3 regions of the Isoptericola sp. NPDC019693 genome follow, and region 2 is predicted to be linked to each of the others. Evidence: predicted binding sites of a transcription regulator. Region 2 holds the regulator's gene; each other region holds the start of a gene.

Region 1 (4,190 bases), on a different contig from region 2:
CACCCTGCGCACCACCCGCGGCTACGAGGCCTTCCTCTCGTGGGGCAAGCGCACGCTGCACCGCACCGGAGCCCCCGGCCGCTTCGCCTACGACTGGCTGCACGGGCTGAAGAAGGGCCTCAAGGACGTCGTGGCGCCCCAGGGCATGTTCGAGGACCTCGGTCTCAAGTACGTCGGCCCGGTCGACGGGCACGACGTGACGGCGATGGAGCACGCGCTGCGCCGGGCCAAGGCGTACGGCGGGCCCGTGATCGTGCACGCCATCACGGAGAAGGGCCGCGGGTACACGCCGGCCGAGCAGGACGTCGCCGACCGGTTCCACGCCGTCGGGCAGATCCACCCGGAGACGGGCCTGCCGGTGGCGCCCTCGCGGTTCGGCTGGACCAAGGTCTTCGCGGACGAGATCGTGAAGATCGGCCACGACCGGCCGGACGTCGTCGCGATCACCGCCGCCATGCTGCACCCCGTGGGGCTCGCGCCGTTCGCGCAGGAGTTCCCGGAGCGCACGTTCGACGTCGGCATCGCCGAGCAGCACGCCGCGACCTCGGCGGCCGGCATGGCGTTCGCCGGGCTGCACCCCGTGGTGGCGGTCTACGCCACCTTCCTCAACCGCGCCTTCGACCAGGTGCTCATGGACGCGGCGCTGCACAAGGCCGGCATCACGTTCGTCCTGGACCGCGCGGGCATCACCGGCGACGACGGCGCCAGCCACAACGGCATGTGGGACATGGCGATGCTGCGCATCGTGCCGGGCCTGCGGCTGGCCGCGCCGCGCGACGAGCCGACCCTGCGCTCGGCGCTGCGCGCCGCCGTCGACGTCGACGACGCGCCGACCGTGGTGCGCTACCCCAAGGGGGCGCTCGCCGACGCGATCCCGGCCCTCGAGGGGCTGGACGGCGTCGACGTCGTCGCCCGGCACACGCCCGGCGCGACCTCGGGCACGGGCCCGGACGCGCGCAAGGTCCTCGTCGTCGGCGTCGGGTCGATGGTGGGCACGGCGCTCGCCGCGGGGGAGTCCCTCGCCGCGCACGGCCTGGCGGTGGACGTCGTGGCGCCCACGTGGGTGCTGCCGGTGCCGGAGGCGCTGGTCAAGCTCGCCGGCGAGCACGACCTCGTGCTGACCCTCGAGGACGGCGTCGTCGACGGCGGCGTCGGCGCCATGACCGCGCAGCGGGCGGGGGAGCAGGGCGTGCGCACGCCGTTCGTGCACGTCGGGCTGCCGACCCGGTTCCTGGACCACGCCAGCCGGGAGCAGATCCTCACCCAGCAGCGGATGCGCGCCGAGGACGCCGTGCGCGACGCGCTCGCCGCGCTCGCGCGCGGCTGACGCGAGACGGACGGACCCGGGCGGCCGGCGGCCGCTAGCCTCGCGGGCATGATCTGGCTGCTCGACCTGGACAACACGCTGGTGGGCCGCGCCGAGGCGTTCGAGGCGTGGGCGTCGGGGGAGGTGCGACGCGCGGGCGGCGGGGCCGACGACCTCGCAGCCGTCCTCGCGGCCGACGAAAGCGGGCACGGCTCGAAGGCGGCCCTCGCGCGCGTGCTCATCGACCGCCTCGGCTGGGACGACGACGTGCCGGCCGGGATCGAGCGGTTCCGGGCGGGCATCCTCGAGCGGGTGCGCCCGTACGACGGGGTCGTCGACACCCTCCGGGCGCTGCGCGCTGCCGGGCACCCGGTGGCGGTCGTCACGAACGGGGCCTCCGCGCAGCAGCGCGGCAAGCTCGCACGGTGCGGCCTGGACGCGCACGCGGACGCGATCGTGGTGTCCGAGGAGGAGGGCGTCGCCAAGCCCGACCCGCTCCTGCTGGAGATCGCCCTCGACCGGCTCGGGCTCCCCGACGCCGACCGCCGCGACGTCTGGATGGTCGGCGACGCCGGGCACGCCGACGTCGCGGCAGGTCACGCCGCCGGCACGCGGACGGCGTGGGTCTCGCACGGGCGGTCGTGGGACGGCCCGGACCGGCCCGACGTCGTCGCGCCGACGACGCGCGAGGCGATCTCGCTCGCGCTCTCGACGCCGGGAGCCGTCCGCCGCTGATCCTCTTGCGGAGCCCTGCCGCGGGGCCGGTCCGGGTCCCAGGACGGAGCGCGCGATCGGGGGTGTCTGCGACATCACAGCCCTTCGGCATCGCTTGTGAAGGCTTTCACGAATACGATGTGGTCATACCTCAGAAGGAGGGGGCTCCCTATGACCACCGACGCGGCACCCACCACGACCACCGCCTGGGCGGGCTTCGCCCCGGGACCGTGGTGCGACGGCATCGACGTGCGCGACTTCATCCAGCGCAACTACACCCCGTACACGGGTGACGACGCGTTCCTCGCCGGGCCGACGGCGCGCACCACCGCCGTGTGGGAGAAGCTCTCGGCGATGTTCCCGGCCGAGCGCGAGAAGGGCGTCTACGGCGTCGACTCGCACACCCCCGCGGCGATCACCGCGCACGGCCCCGGCTACATCGACCGCGACGCGGAGCTGATCGTCGGCCTGCAGACCGACGCCCCGCTCAAGCGCGCGATCATGCCGAACGGCGGGTGGCGCATGGTCGAGGGCGCGCTGAAGACGTACGGCTACCCGGTGGACGAGAACCTCAAGAAGGTGTTCTCCGAGTACCGCAAGACGCACAACCAGGGCGTCTTCGACGTCTACCCGCCGAACGTCCGCGCCGCGCGCAGCTCCCACATCATCACCGGCCTGCCCGACGCGTACGGGCGCGGCAGGATCATCGGCGACTACCGCCGCGTGGCCCTGTACGGCGTCGACCAGCTCGTCGCCGCGAAGAAGGTCGACAAGCTCGGCCTCGACGTCCAGCCGTTCAGCGAGACCGTGGTCCGCGAGCGGGAGGAGCACGCGGAGCAGATCCGCGCGCTCGGCGAGCTCAAGGAGATGGCCGCGTCCTACGGGTACGACATCTCCGGCCCGGCGACGACGGCCCGCGAGGCCGTCCAGTGGCTGTACTTCGGCTACCTCGCCGCCGTGAAGGAGCAGAACGGCGCAGCGATGTCGCTCGGGCGCACGTCGACGTTCCTCGACGTGTACATCGAGCGGGACCTGGCCGCCGGGCGCCTCACCGAGCCCGAGGCGCAGGAGATCATCGACGACTTCGTCATCAAGCTGCGGATCGTGCGCTTCCTGCGCACCCCGGAGTACGACGCCCTCTTCTCCGGCGACCCCACCTGGGTCACCGAGACCATCGGCGGCATGGGCGAGGACGGCCGCCCGCTCGTCACCAAGAACTCGTTCCGCTTCCTGCAGACGCTGTACAACCTGGGCCCGGCCCCCGAGCCGAACATGACGGTCTTCTGGAGCGCTCGCCTGCCCGAGGGGTTCAAGGAGTTCTGCGCCAAGGTGTCGATCGACACGTCCGCGGTGCAGTACGAGTCGGACGAGCAGATCCGCCCCGCCTGGGGCGACGACGCGGCCATCGCGTGCTGCGTCTCGCCGATGGCGGTCGGCAAGCAGATGCAGTTCTTCGGCGCTCGCGTGAACCTCGCCAAGGCGCTGCTGTACGCGATCAACGGCGGCAAGGACGAGGTCACCGGCAAGCAGGTCTCGCCGGCGTTCCCCGCCGTCGCCCCGGGCCTGCCGCTCGACTACGACGACGTCCGCGCCCGCTTCGACCGCACCATGGACTGGCTCGCCGAGACGTACGTCGAGGCGCTCAACTGCATCCACTGGTCGCACGACAAGTACGCGTACGAGCGGCTCGAGATGGCCCTGCACGACCGGGACGTGCTGCGCACCATGGCCTGCGGCATCGCGGGGCTGTCGGTCGCGGCGGACTCCCTGTCGGCGATCCGCTACGCCAGGGTGATCCCGGTGGCCGACGAGAACGGCGTCGTCGTGGACTACGAGATCGACGGCGACTACCCGGCCTACGGCAACGACGACGACCGCGTCGACGCCATCGCCGTGGAGCTGGTCGAGTCGTTCATGGCGAAGATCCGCAGCCACCGGATGTACCGCGACGCGGTGCCGACCCAGTCGGTGCTGACCATCACGTCCAACGTGGTCTACGGCAAGGCCACCGGGAACACCCCGGACGGCCGCCGCGCGGGCGAGCCCTTCTCGCCGGGCGCCAACCCGATGAACGGCCGCGACACGCACGGCATGCTCGCCTCGGCGCTGTCCGTCGCGAAGCTGCCCTACGACCAGGCGCAGGACGGGATCTCGCTGACCAACACGGTCG
Region 2 (4,190 bases):
CCCCCGGCACCGGGGTGCGGATCACGAGCCCGCGCCGCTCCATCCGGTCGACGGTGTGCGTCAGCCGGCTGCGCGACAGCGCGAGGAACTCCGCGAGCGCCGACATCCGCAGCGTCCGGCCGGGCGCCTCGGAGAGCTGTACCAGCAGGTGGTACTCCCCGAGCGTGACCGGCAGCCCCTCGTCATGGGCGTCCCCCAGCGCCTCGAAGAAGCGGGACGTCCCCTCGAGGAAACGTCGCCACGCCCACTGCTGCTCCTCGTCGAGCCAGCGCACGTCCGCGCGGCCGTCGTCGTCGCGCTCCCGCGCCCTCGTCGCACCCACGGGAATAGGTTACGAGAGCCCCGCGTTCCACCCCCCGTGACGATAGTTGATTCATCAACTATCTTGGTGACAGTCAGCACGACCCAACCCGAGGGAGACACCATGACCGCGCTGCCCGCAGGCCTGACCGCCGGTACCTACGCCATCGACACCGCCCACTCGACCGCCTCGTTCTCCGTGCGTCACGCCGGGATCGCCAAGGTGCGCGGCACGATCACGATCTCGAACGGCGCGATCACCGTGGGCGACGACCTCGAGTCGACCGCCGTCACCGCGGAGCTCGACGCCGCGTCGGTCAACACCGGTGACGAGAACCGTGACGGCCACCTGAAGAGCGCCGACTTCTGGCACGCCGAGGAGAAGCCGGTCTGGTCCTTCGCCTCCAAGGCCATCTCCACGGACGGCGACGACTACACGATCGTCGGCGACCTCACGATCAACGGCGTCACCAACACGGTCGAGCTGCCGACGGAGTTCACCGGCACCGCCACCGACCCGTTCGGCAACCCGCGCGCCGGCTTCGAGTCCGAGATCGAGATCTCGCGCAAGGACTACGGCCTGACCTGGAACGCCGCGCTCGAGACCGGCGGCGTCCTGGTGGGCGACAAGGTCAAGATCGCCCTCGACGTCTCGGCGATCAAGCAGAACTGACCCTCGCCGAGGTAGTTCGAAGGGGCGGTCCGCACATCTGCGGGCCGCCCCTTCGAACTACCTCGGCTTTTTTCGAACTACCTCGCGGGGGCGCCGTTCGTGGCCGCGCGCGCCGCGGCGTGGAAGGCCAGGATCTGCAGCTCGCCGGCCACGTCCACCGAGCGCACGACGACGTCGTCGGGCAGCTGCAGCGCCACCGGCGCGAAGGACAGGATCTCCCGGACGCCGCACGCCACGATCCGCTCGGCGATGGCCTGCGCCACCGGCCCGGGCGTCGCCAGCACCACCATCGACACGCCGGTGCGCGCGAGCACGTCCTCCAGCGCGTCGACGTGCTCGATCGTCAGCCCCGCCGCCGAGTTCCCGACCACCTGCGGGTCCGCGTCCAGCAGCGCCACCACCTGGAAGCCACGGGCGGCGTACCCCGAGTAGTTCGCCAGCGCGTGCCCCAGGTTGCCGATGCCGACGATCGCCAGCCGGTGCTCGGACTCCAGGCCCAGCGCCGTCGCGATGTACTGCGCCAGCGACTGCACGTCGTAGCCCACGCCCCGCGTGCCGAACGACCCGAGGTAGGACAGGTCCTTGCGCAGCTGCGCCGACCCGACGCCCGACCGCTCCGCCAGCTCCGACGACGACGTCGTCGTCACGCCCGCCTCCGCCAGGTCGCGCAGGGCGCGCAGGTAGTAGGGCAGCCTCGCCACCGTCGCGGCCGGCACCGTCGCCTCACCGAGCTCGATCACTGCTGGATCACCCTGTCGTCCTCTCCCGGGCTCAGCGGGCCAGCCGCCGCGCCAGCCGCGCGCCGTCCACCCGCCAGAAGCCCTGCTGCACGCCGTCCACCTCGACGACGGGCACGTAGTCCCCGTACTTGCCCACCAGGTCCCCGCCCGGGCCGTCGACCTCGATGTCGACCTCCCGCCAGGCCTCCCCCGCCGCGCCGCACACGTCCGCGACCACCGCCCGAGCCTCCTCGCACAGGTGGCAGCCGGCCCGCGTGTACAGCAGCACCCGGGGTTCACCTTCGGATCCCTGCGGCATGCTCACCTGCCAAGACTAGCGGCGCCGATACAGTGGACCGCATGCCGTCGCCCGCCGAGTCGTCCCCGCCGGCGCGCGCCGCAGCCTTCTTCGACGTCGACAACACGATCATCCGTGGTGCCAGCGCCTTCCATCTCGCGCGTGCCCTGTACCAGCGGCGGTTCTTCGGCACCCGCGACCTGCTGCGGTTCGCCCTGATCCAGGCGAAGTACCTCGTGTTCGGCGAGTCCCGCTCGCAGATCGAGACCGTGCGCAGCCGCGCCCTGTCGCTCATCGCCGGCCGCTCCGTGGCGGAGATCACCGCCGTGGGCGAGGACGTGTACGACACCGTGCTCGAGCTGCGCATCTTCCCCGGCACCAAGCGGCTGCTCGACGAGCACCTCGCCGCCGGCGACCAGGTGTGGCTCGTCACCGCGACGCCGGTCGAGATCGGCGGCCTCATCGCCCGGCGCCTCGGCGCCACCGGCTGCCTCGGCACGATCGCCGAGCACTCCGGGGGCTTCTACACCGGCCGCCTCATGGGCGACCTCATGCACGGCGAGGCCAAGGGCGCGGCCGTGCGGGAGCTGGCCGAGCGCGAGGGCATCGACCTGTCCGCCTCCTACGCCTACGGCGACTCGCTCAACGACCTGCCGATGATGCGCACCGTCGGGAACCCCTGCCCCATCAACCCCGACGTGCGGCTGCGCCGGCACGCCAAGGAGGTCGGCTGGCCCATCCGCGAGTTCCGGGGCCGGGGACGGCGGGTGGCCGGGCGCGGGATGAAGACGGCGTCGTGGGCCGGTGCCGCGTGGGTCGCCGGGCTGGTGCTCCGCAGCATCCGGCGGCGGATCCAGGGCCGCTGACCGCGCCCGCACCGGCGGGGAACAGCGAACGGGCCCGGTACCTCCGAGGAGGTGCCGGGCCCGTTCGTCCGTGCGTCCCGCCGTCAGGCGGGCGACGTCACTTCTTGTTGCGACGCTGGTGACGCGTCTTGCGCAGCAGCTTGCGGTGCTTCTTCTTCGCCATGCGCTTGCGGCGCTTCTTGATGACGGAGCCCATGAGGTCCTCACAATGCTTGTCGGTCGGTGGAACACGGTTGGTCCCACGAGCCCTGTGTCCAGGTGCAGCCGACCAACGCGGAAAAGTCCGTCCCCCAGGGTACCCGATGCCCGGCGCCCTCCCGACCGGCGCCCGTCCGGCCGGACCGGTGACGTCAGTCGCGGTAGGGGTCCAGCCCCCAGGTGGGGAACACGTGCCGGCGGGTGGCGAGGATCGCGCGGTCGACGTCGTCGGCCGGGTCGTAGCCGTCCGCCCACGGCCGCCAGGCCACGTCGCCGCTGCCGAGCCGCTCCGCCGGGTCGAGCCCGGAGAGCTCCTCGACCTCCTGCCGCCAGGCCTCCGGCAGCTCGATCCCGATGGCCAGCGGCGCGTGCGCCGCCTCGGCCACCAGGCTCGCCCACACCAGCGGCACGACGTCGACCACCGCGTAGCCGCCCCCGCCGAGAGCCACCCAGCGGCCGTCAGCGAGCTCGTGCGCCAGGTCGTGCACCCAGCGGGCCGCGGTGCGCTGCGCGCCCACGCCCACGTTCAGGTCGGTGAGCGGGTCGTTGCCGTGCGCGTCGCAGCCGTGCTGCGACACGATCACCTGCGGGCGGAACTCGCGCACCACCGCGGGGACGACGGCGTCCACCGCCCGCAGCCAGTGCGCGCCGTCGGTGCGCGGCGGCAGCGCGACGTTCACCGCGGTGCCCTGCGCGGCCGTCCCGCCCGTGTCTCCCGCGTTCCCGCTGCCGGGGAACAGCGTGTGCCCGTCCTGGTGCACGGAGACGGTGAGCACGCGCGGGTCGTCCCAGAAGATCGCCTCGACGCCGTCGCCGTGATGAGCGTCCAGGTCGACGTACGCGACCCGCTCCGCCCCGAGGTCGAGCAGGCGCCGGACGGCCGCGGCGGCGTCGTTGTAGATGCAGAAGCCGGACGCCGCGCCCCGCTGGGCGTGGTGCATCCCGCCCGCGATGTTCACGCCGTGCACCACGCGGCCCGACCAGACGGACTCCGCCGCGTCCACCGACGCCGCGACCAGGCGCGCGGCGGCCTCGTGCATCGCCGGGAACACCGGGTCGTCCTCGGTGCCGAGGCCGCGCACCGGGTCGGGGGTGCCGTCGGCGGCCGCGCGCCGCACGGCCGCGACGTAGGCGGC
Region 3 (4,190 bases), on a different contig from region 2:
TCGCGTGCGGCAGGAAGACCGCGTTGGTCCGGCCGTGCACCAGCCCGAACGTCGCGCCCACGGTGTGGGCCATCGCGTGCACGATGCCGAGGAACGCGCTGCCGAACGCCATCCCGGCGATCGTGGCCGCGTTGTGCATCTTCTCGCGCGCCTCGGGCGCCGCCTCGCCGCGCGTCACCGACGCCTCGATGTTCTCGAAGACCAGCTTGATCGCGTGCAGGGCCATGCCGTCGGTGAAGTCGTTGGCGTAGACCGACACGTACGCCTCGGTGGCGTGCGTCAGCGCGTCGAACCCGGAGTCGGCCGCGAGGCTCGCGGGCATGGTGCGGGTGAGCTCGGGGTCGACGATGGCGACCGACGGCGTGAGCGCGTAGTCGGCGAGCGGGTACTTGTACCCCGTCGCGTGGTCGGTGATGACGGCGAACGGCGTCACCTCCGCGCCCGTGCCCGAGGACGTCGGGATGCACACCAGGCGGGCCAGGTCGCCCAGGGGCGGGTACTGGAAGGCCCGCTTGCGCACGTCGAAGAACTTCTCGCGCAGGTCGGAGAACGCGACCTCCGGGTGCTCGTACTGGAGCCACATCACCTTGGCGGCGTCCATGGGCGAGCCGCCGCCGATCGCGACGATGGTGTCCGGGCGGTGGTCGCGCATGAGCTGCGCCCCGCGCTCGACGGTCTCGACGCTCGGCTCCGGCTCGACGGTGTCGATGATCTGGACGGCGACCGGGTTCGCCCGCCGCTGCAGGACGTCGAGGACCTTGTCCACGATGCCGATCTGGCTCATCACCCGGTCGGTGACGACCGTGACGCGCTCGACGCCGGGCATGTCCACCAGGTACTGGATGGCGTTCGGCTCGAAGTACGTCTTGGGCGGCACCTTGAACCACTGCATGTTGTTGTTGCGCCGGGCCACGCGCTTGACGTTGAGCAGGTTCACCGCGCTGACGTTGTTCGACACCGAGTTGTGCCCGTAGGAGCCGCAGCCCAGCGTGAGGGACGGGATGAGCGCGTTGTAGATGTCGCCGATGCCGCCGAGGGCGCTCGGCTGGTTCCACAGGACGCGCACGGCCTTGACCTCGTGCCCGAACCGCTCGGCGAGGGCCTCGTCCTGGGTGTGGATCGCGGCCGAGTGCCCCAGGCCGTCGAACTCCACCATCTGGGCCGCGAGCGCGACGCCGTGGTCGGTCGAGGTGGCCCGCAGGACGGCCAGCACCGGGCTGAGCTTCTCGCGGGTGAGCGGCTCGGCAGGTCCGACCGCCGCGCACTCGGCGAGGATGACCGACGTGTCCGCGGGCACGGTGAAGCCCGCCTGCTCGGCGATCCACTGCGGGCTCTTGCCGACGACGGCGGCGTTGAGCCGCGCCCCGGCGCAGTTCGCGGAGTCGGCCTCGACGCCGAAGACGAAGCGCTCGAGCAGCGCCTTCTCCTGCGGGGTGGCGCGGTAGGCGTGCATCCGGCCCAGCTCGGCCATCGCGTCGTCGTAGATCTCGTCGTCGATGATCACGGCCTGCTCGGAGGCGCAGACCATCCCGTTGTCGAAGCCCTTGGACAGCACGATGTCGTTGACCGCCCGGCCGAGCTTGGCCGTCCGCTCGATGTACGCGGGCACGTTGCCCGCGCCGACGCCGAGGGCCGGCTTGCCGGCCGAGTAGGCGGCCCGCACGAGCGCGTTGCCCCCGGTCGCGAGGATGAGCGACACGCCGTCATGGTTCATGAGGGCCGAGGTGGCCTCCAGGGACGGGCGCGTCACCCACTGGATGCAGTCGGCGGGCGCGCCCTCGGCGACAGCGGCGTCGCGCACGATCCGGGCCGCCTCCACGGAGCTGTCCTGGGCGCCGGGGTGGAACGCGAAGACGATCGGGTTGCGCGTCTTGAGCGCGATGAGCGCCTTGAAGATCGCGGTGGACGTCGGGTTGGTGACCGGCGTGATGCCGGCGACGACCCCGACCGGCTCGGCGATCTCGACGATGCCGCGCAGGTCGTCGCGGCCGATCACGCCGACGGTCTTGAGGTTCGCCATCGAGTGCGGCACGTGCTCGCACGCGAAGATGTTCTTCGTCGCCTTGTCCTCGAAGACGCCGCGCCCGGTCTCCTCGACCGCGAGCCGCGCGAGCCGCCCGTGCTCGTGGAGCGCCGCGACGGACGCCTTCTTGACGATCCGGTCGACGTCCTCCTGCGTGAAGGCGTCGTACTGGCGCAGGGCCTTCAGGCCGCGGGCGACGAGCGCGTCGATCTCGTCGTGCGCCGTCGGGCCCGTGCCGGCCGTGGTGGCGGCATCGGCTGGTGCGGTGGCTGGTGCGGTGGCGGTGGTGCTGGCGGTCGTGCTCACGAGTGTCCCCTCCCGGGGCCCGTCCGTCGGGCCCTGGCCTGCGCGGCGTTCAGCCGCGTCCCGGCGTCGGAAGCCGGCATCTGTCGAGCGACCTCCTTGTGAAAGTCTTCACCAACTGTGGTCTGACCACAAGTCCTCGGGCAGCAGGATCGGTCACACCGACGCCCGGGGCGACAGTGCCGACGCCGGGCGCACCCCTCGAGAGCCCTACCGCGACGATGTCCAGCCCGCTACAATTTTGGCGTTTTGACCTATATCGACCAACCTCAGGGACGCCCATGAAGATCGCCGTCGTCGGTGCCGGCTTCGCCGGCCTGGCCAGTGCCAAGGTCCTCCGTGAGTTCGGGCACGACGTCACCGTGCTCGACAAGGCCCCCGACGTCGGTGGCGTGTGGAGCGCGAGCCGTCGCTACTCGGGTCTCACGACGCAGAACAACAAGGGCTCGTACGCGTTCTCCGACCTGCCCATGCCGAAGGACTACCCCGAGTGGCCCAGCGGCCAGCAGGTCCAGGCCTACCTCGAGCGCTACGTGGACCTCCACGACCTGCGCGGCACGCTCCGGCTGTCCACCGAGGTCGTGCGCGCCGAGCTCACCCCTGCGGAGGACGGGTGGTTCGTCACCGCGCGGCACGCGGGCGAGCCGGTCGGCGAGCCCGAGCGCTTCGACCACGTCGTGGTGGCGAACGGCATCTTCTCCGACCCCGTGATCCCCCGTTTCGAGGGCCTCGCCCAGCTGCTGCGCGCCGGCGGCAAGGTCATCGCCTCCAGCCAGCTCACGTCCCTCGAGGACGCGCGCGGCAAGCACGTCGTGGTCGTCGGGTACGGCAAGTCGGCGTGCGACGTCGCCGCCGAGGTCGCCCCCGTCGCGGCCGGCACGCGGGTCGTCGCGCGGCACCTGCTGTGGAAGCTGCCGAAGCGGCTCGGCAACGCGCTCAACTACAAGTACCTCCTGCTGACCCGGATGGGCGAGGGGCTGTTCCGCTACGAGACCCTGTCCGGCGGCATGGAGAAGTTCCTGCACGGGCCCGGCGACGGCGTGCGGCGGTCGATGCTGTCCAGCGTCGGCGCGGTGTCCACGAAGCAGCTGCGCCTGCGGGAGCTCGGGCTGGTGCCGCGCGGCGAGTTCGCCGACATCGCCCGCTCCACGGTCTCGCTCGCCACCGACGGCTTCTACGAGCAGGTGTCCGAGGGGAAGATCCACGTGCACCGCGAGGCCGAGGTCGAGCGCCTCGGCGTCGACGACGACGGCGCCCCGGTCGCGGTGCTCGACGACGGCACCACCGTGCGCGCCGACCTCGTGGTGTGCGGCACGGGCTTCCACCAGCGCGTGCCGTTCCTGGACGACGACCTGCAGGCGCGCCTGCTCGACGACCGCGGCAACTTCCAGCTCTACCGGCAGGTGCTGCCGCACGACGTGCCGCACCTGACGTTCGCGGGGTACAACTCGTCGCTGTTCAGCCCGCTGTCGGCCGAGGTCGCCGCCCTGTGGACGGCCGCCCACCTGGCCGGCGCCGTGGACGTGCCGTCCATCGAGGACCGCCGCGCGCACGTGGCGAGCCGGGTCGACTGGATGGAGAAGCGCACCGAGGGCAAGCACGCCCGCGGCACCAACGTCATCCCGTTCTCGCTGCACCAGATCGACGAGATGCTGGCGGACCTCGACCTGCAGCTGCCCGCGGCCACCCGCGCCGGGCAGTGGCTGGCGCCGGTGGACCCGAAGGCCTACCGGCACCTGCCCGGCCGGCTGCGCGCGCGGCTCGGCTGACGCGGGCGGTCACCGGAAGCGGACCGGGAGCTCCCGCGGATAGCGCACCCACGCGGAGCGCACGGGCCGGACGTCGGACGGCGCGACGGTGAGCT

The links. The regulator Rex, encoded in region 2, represses fermentation and respiration genes when NADH is low (regulators of the CRP and FNR family bind a similar motif). The targets are predictions, from matches to a motif close to CTTGTGAANNNNTTCACAAG.
Region 1: a site for Rex is predicted at 2,135-2,154, ahead of pflB (formate C-acetyltransferase). Genes of this name have one in related genera too.
Region 3: a site for Rex is predicted at 2,425-2,444, ahead of adhE (bifunctional acetaldehyde-CoA/alcohol dehydrogenase). Genes of this name have one in related genera too.

Annotation. Positions count from the first base shown of each region.
Region 1 covers NZ_JBIRXP010000001.1:589,396-593,585, forward strand. Annotated here, with positions in the region: gene dxs (1-deoxy-D-xylulose-5-phosphate synthase) at 1-1,327, shown strand, start outside; gene ACH436_RS02765 (HAD family hydrolase) at 1,376-2,041, shown strand; gene pflB (formate C-acetyltransferase) at 2,192-4,190, shown strand, end outside.
Region 2 covers NZ_JBIRXP010000003.1:141,593-145,782, reverse strand. Annotated here, with positions in the region: gene ACH436_RS09775 (MarR family winged helix-turn-helix transcriptional regulator) at 1-322, opposite strand, end outside; gene ACH436_RS09770 (YceI family protein) at 425-973, shown strand; gene ACH436_RS09765 (redox-sensing transcriptional repressor Rex) at 1,051-1,713, opposite strand; gene ACH436_RS09760 (glutaredoxin family protein) at 1,745-2,011, opposite strand; gene ACH436_RS09755 (HAD family hydrolase) at 2,053-2,856, shown strand; gene ACH436_RS09750 (30S ribosomal protein bS22) at 2,954-3,052, opposite strand; gene ACH436_RS09745 (acetoin utilization protein AcuC) at 3,207-4,190, opposite strand, start outside.
Region 3 covers NZ_JBIRXP010000008.1:156,916-161,105, reverse strand. Annotated here, with positions in the region: gene adhE (bifunctional acetaldehyde-CoA/alcohol dehydrogenase) at 1-2,329, opposite strand, end outside; gene ACH436_RS20050 (flavin-containing monooxygenase) at 2,608-4,095, shown strand; gene ACH436_RS20045 (hypothetical protein) at 4,105-4,190, opposite strand, start outside.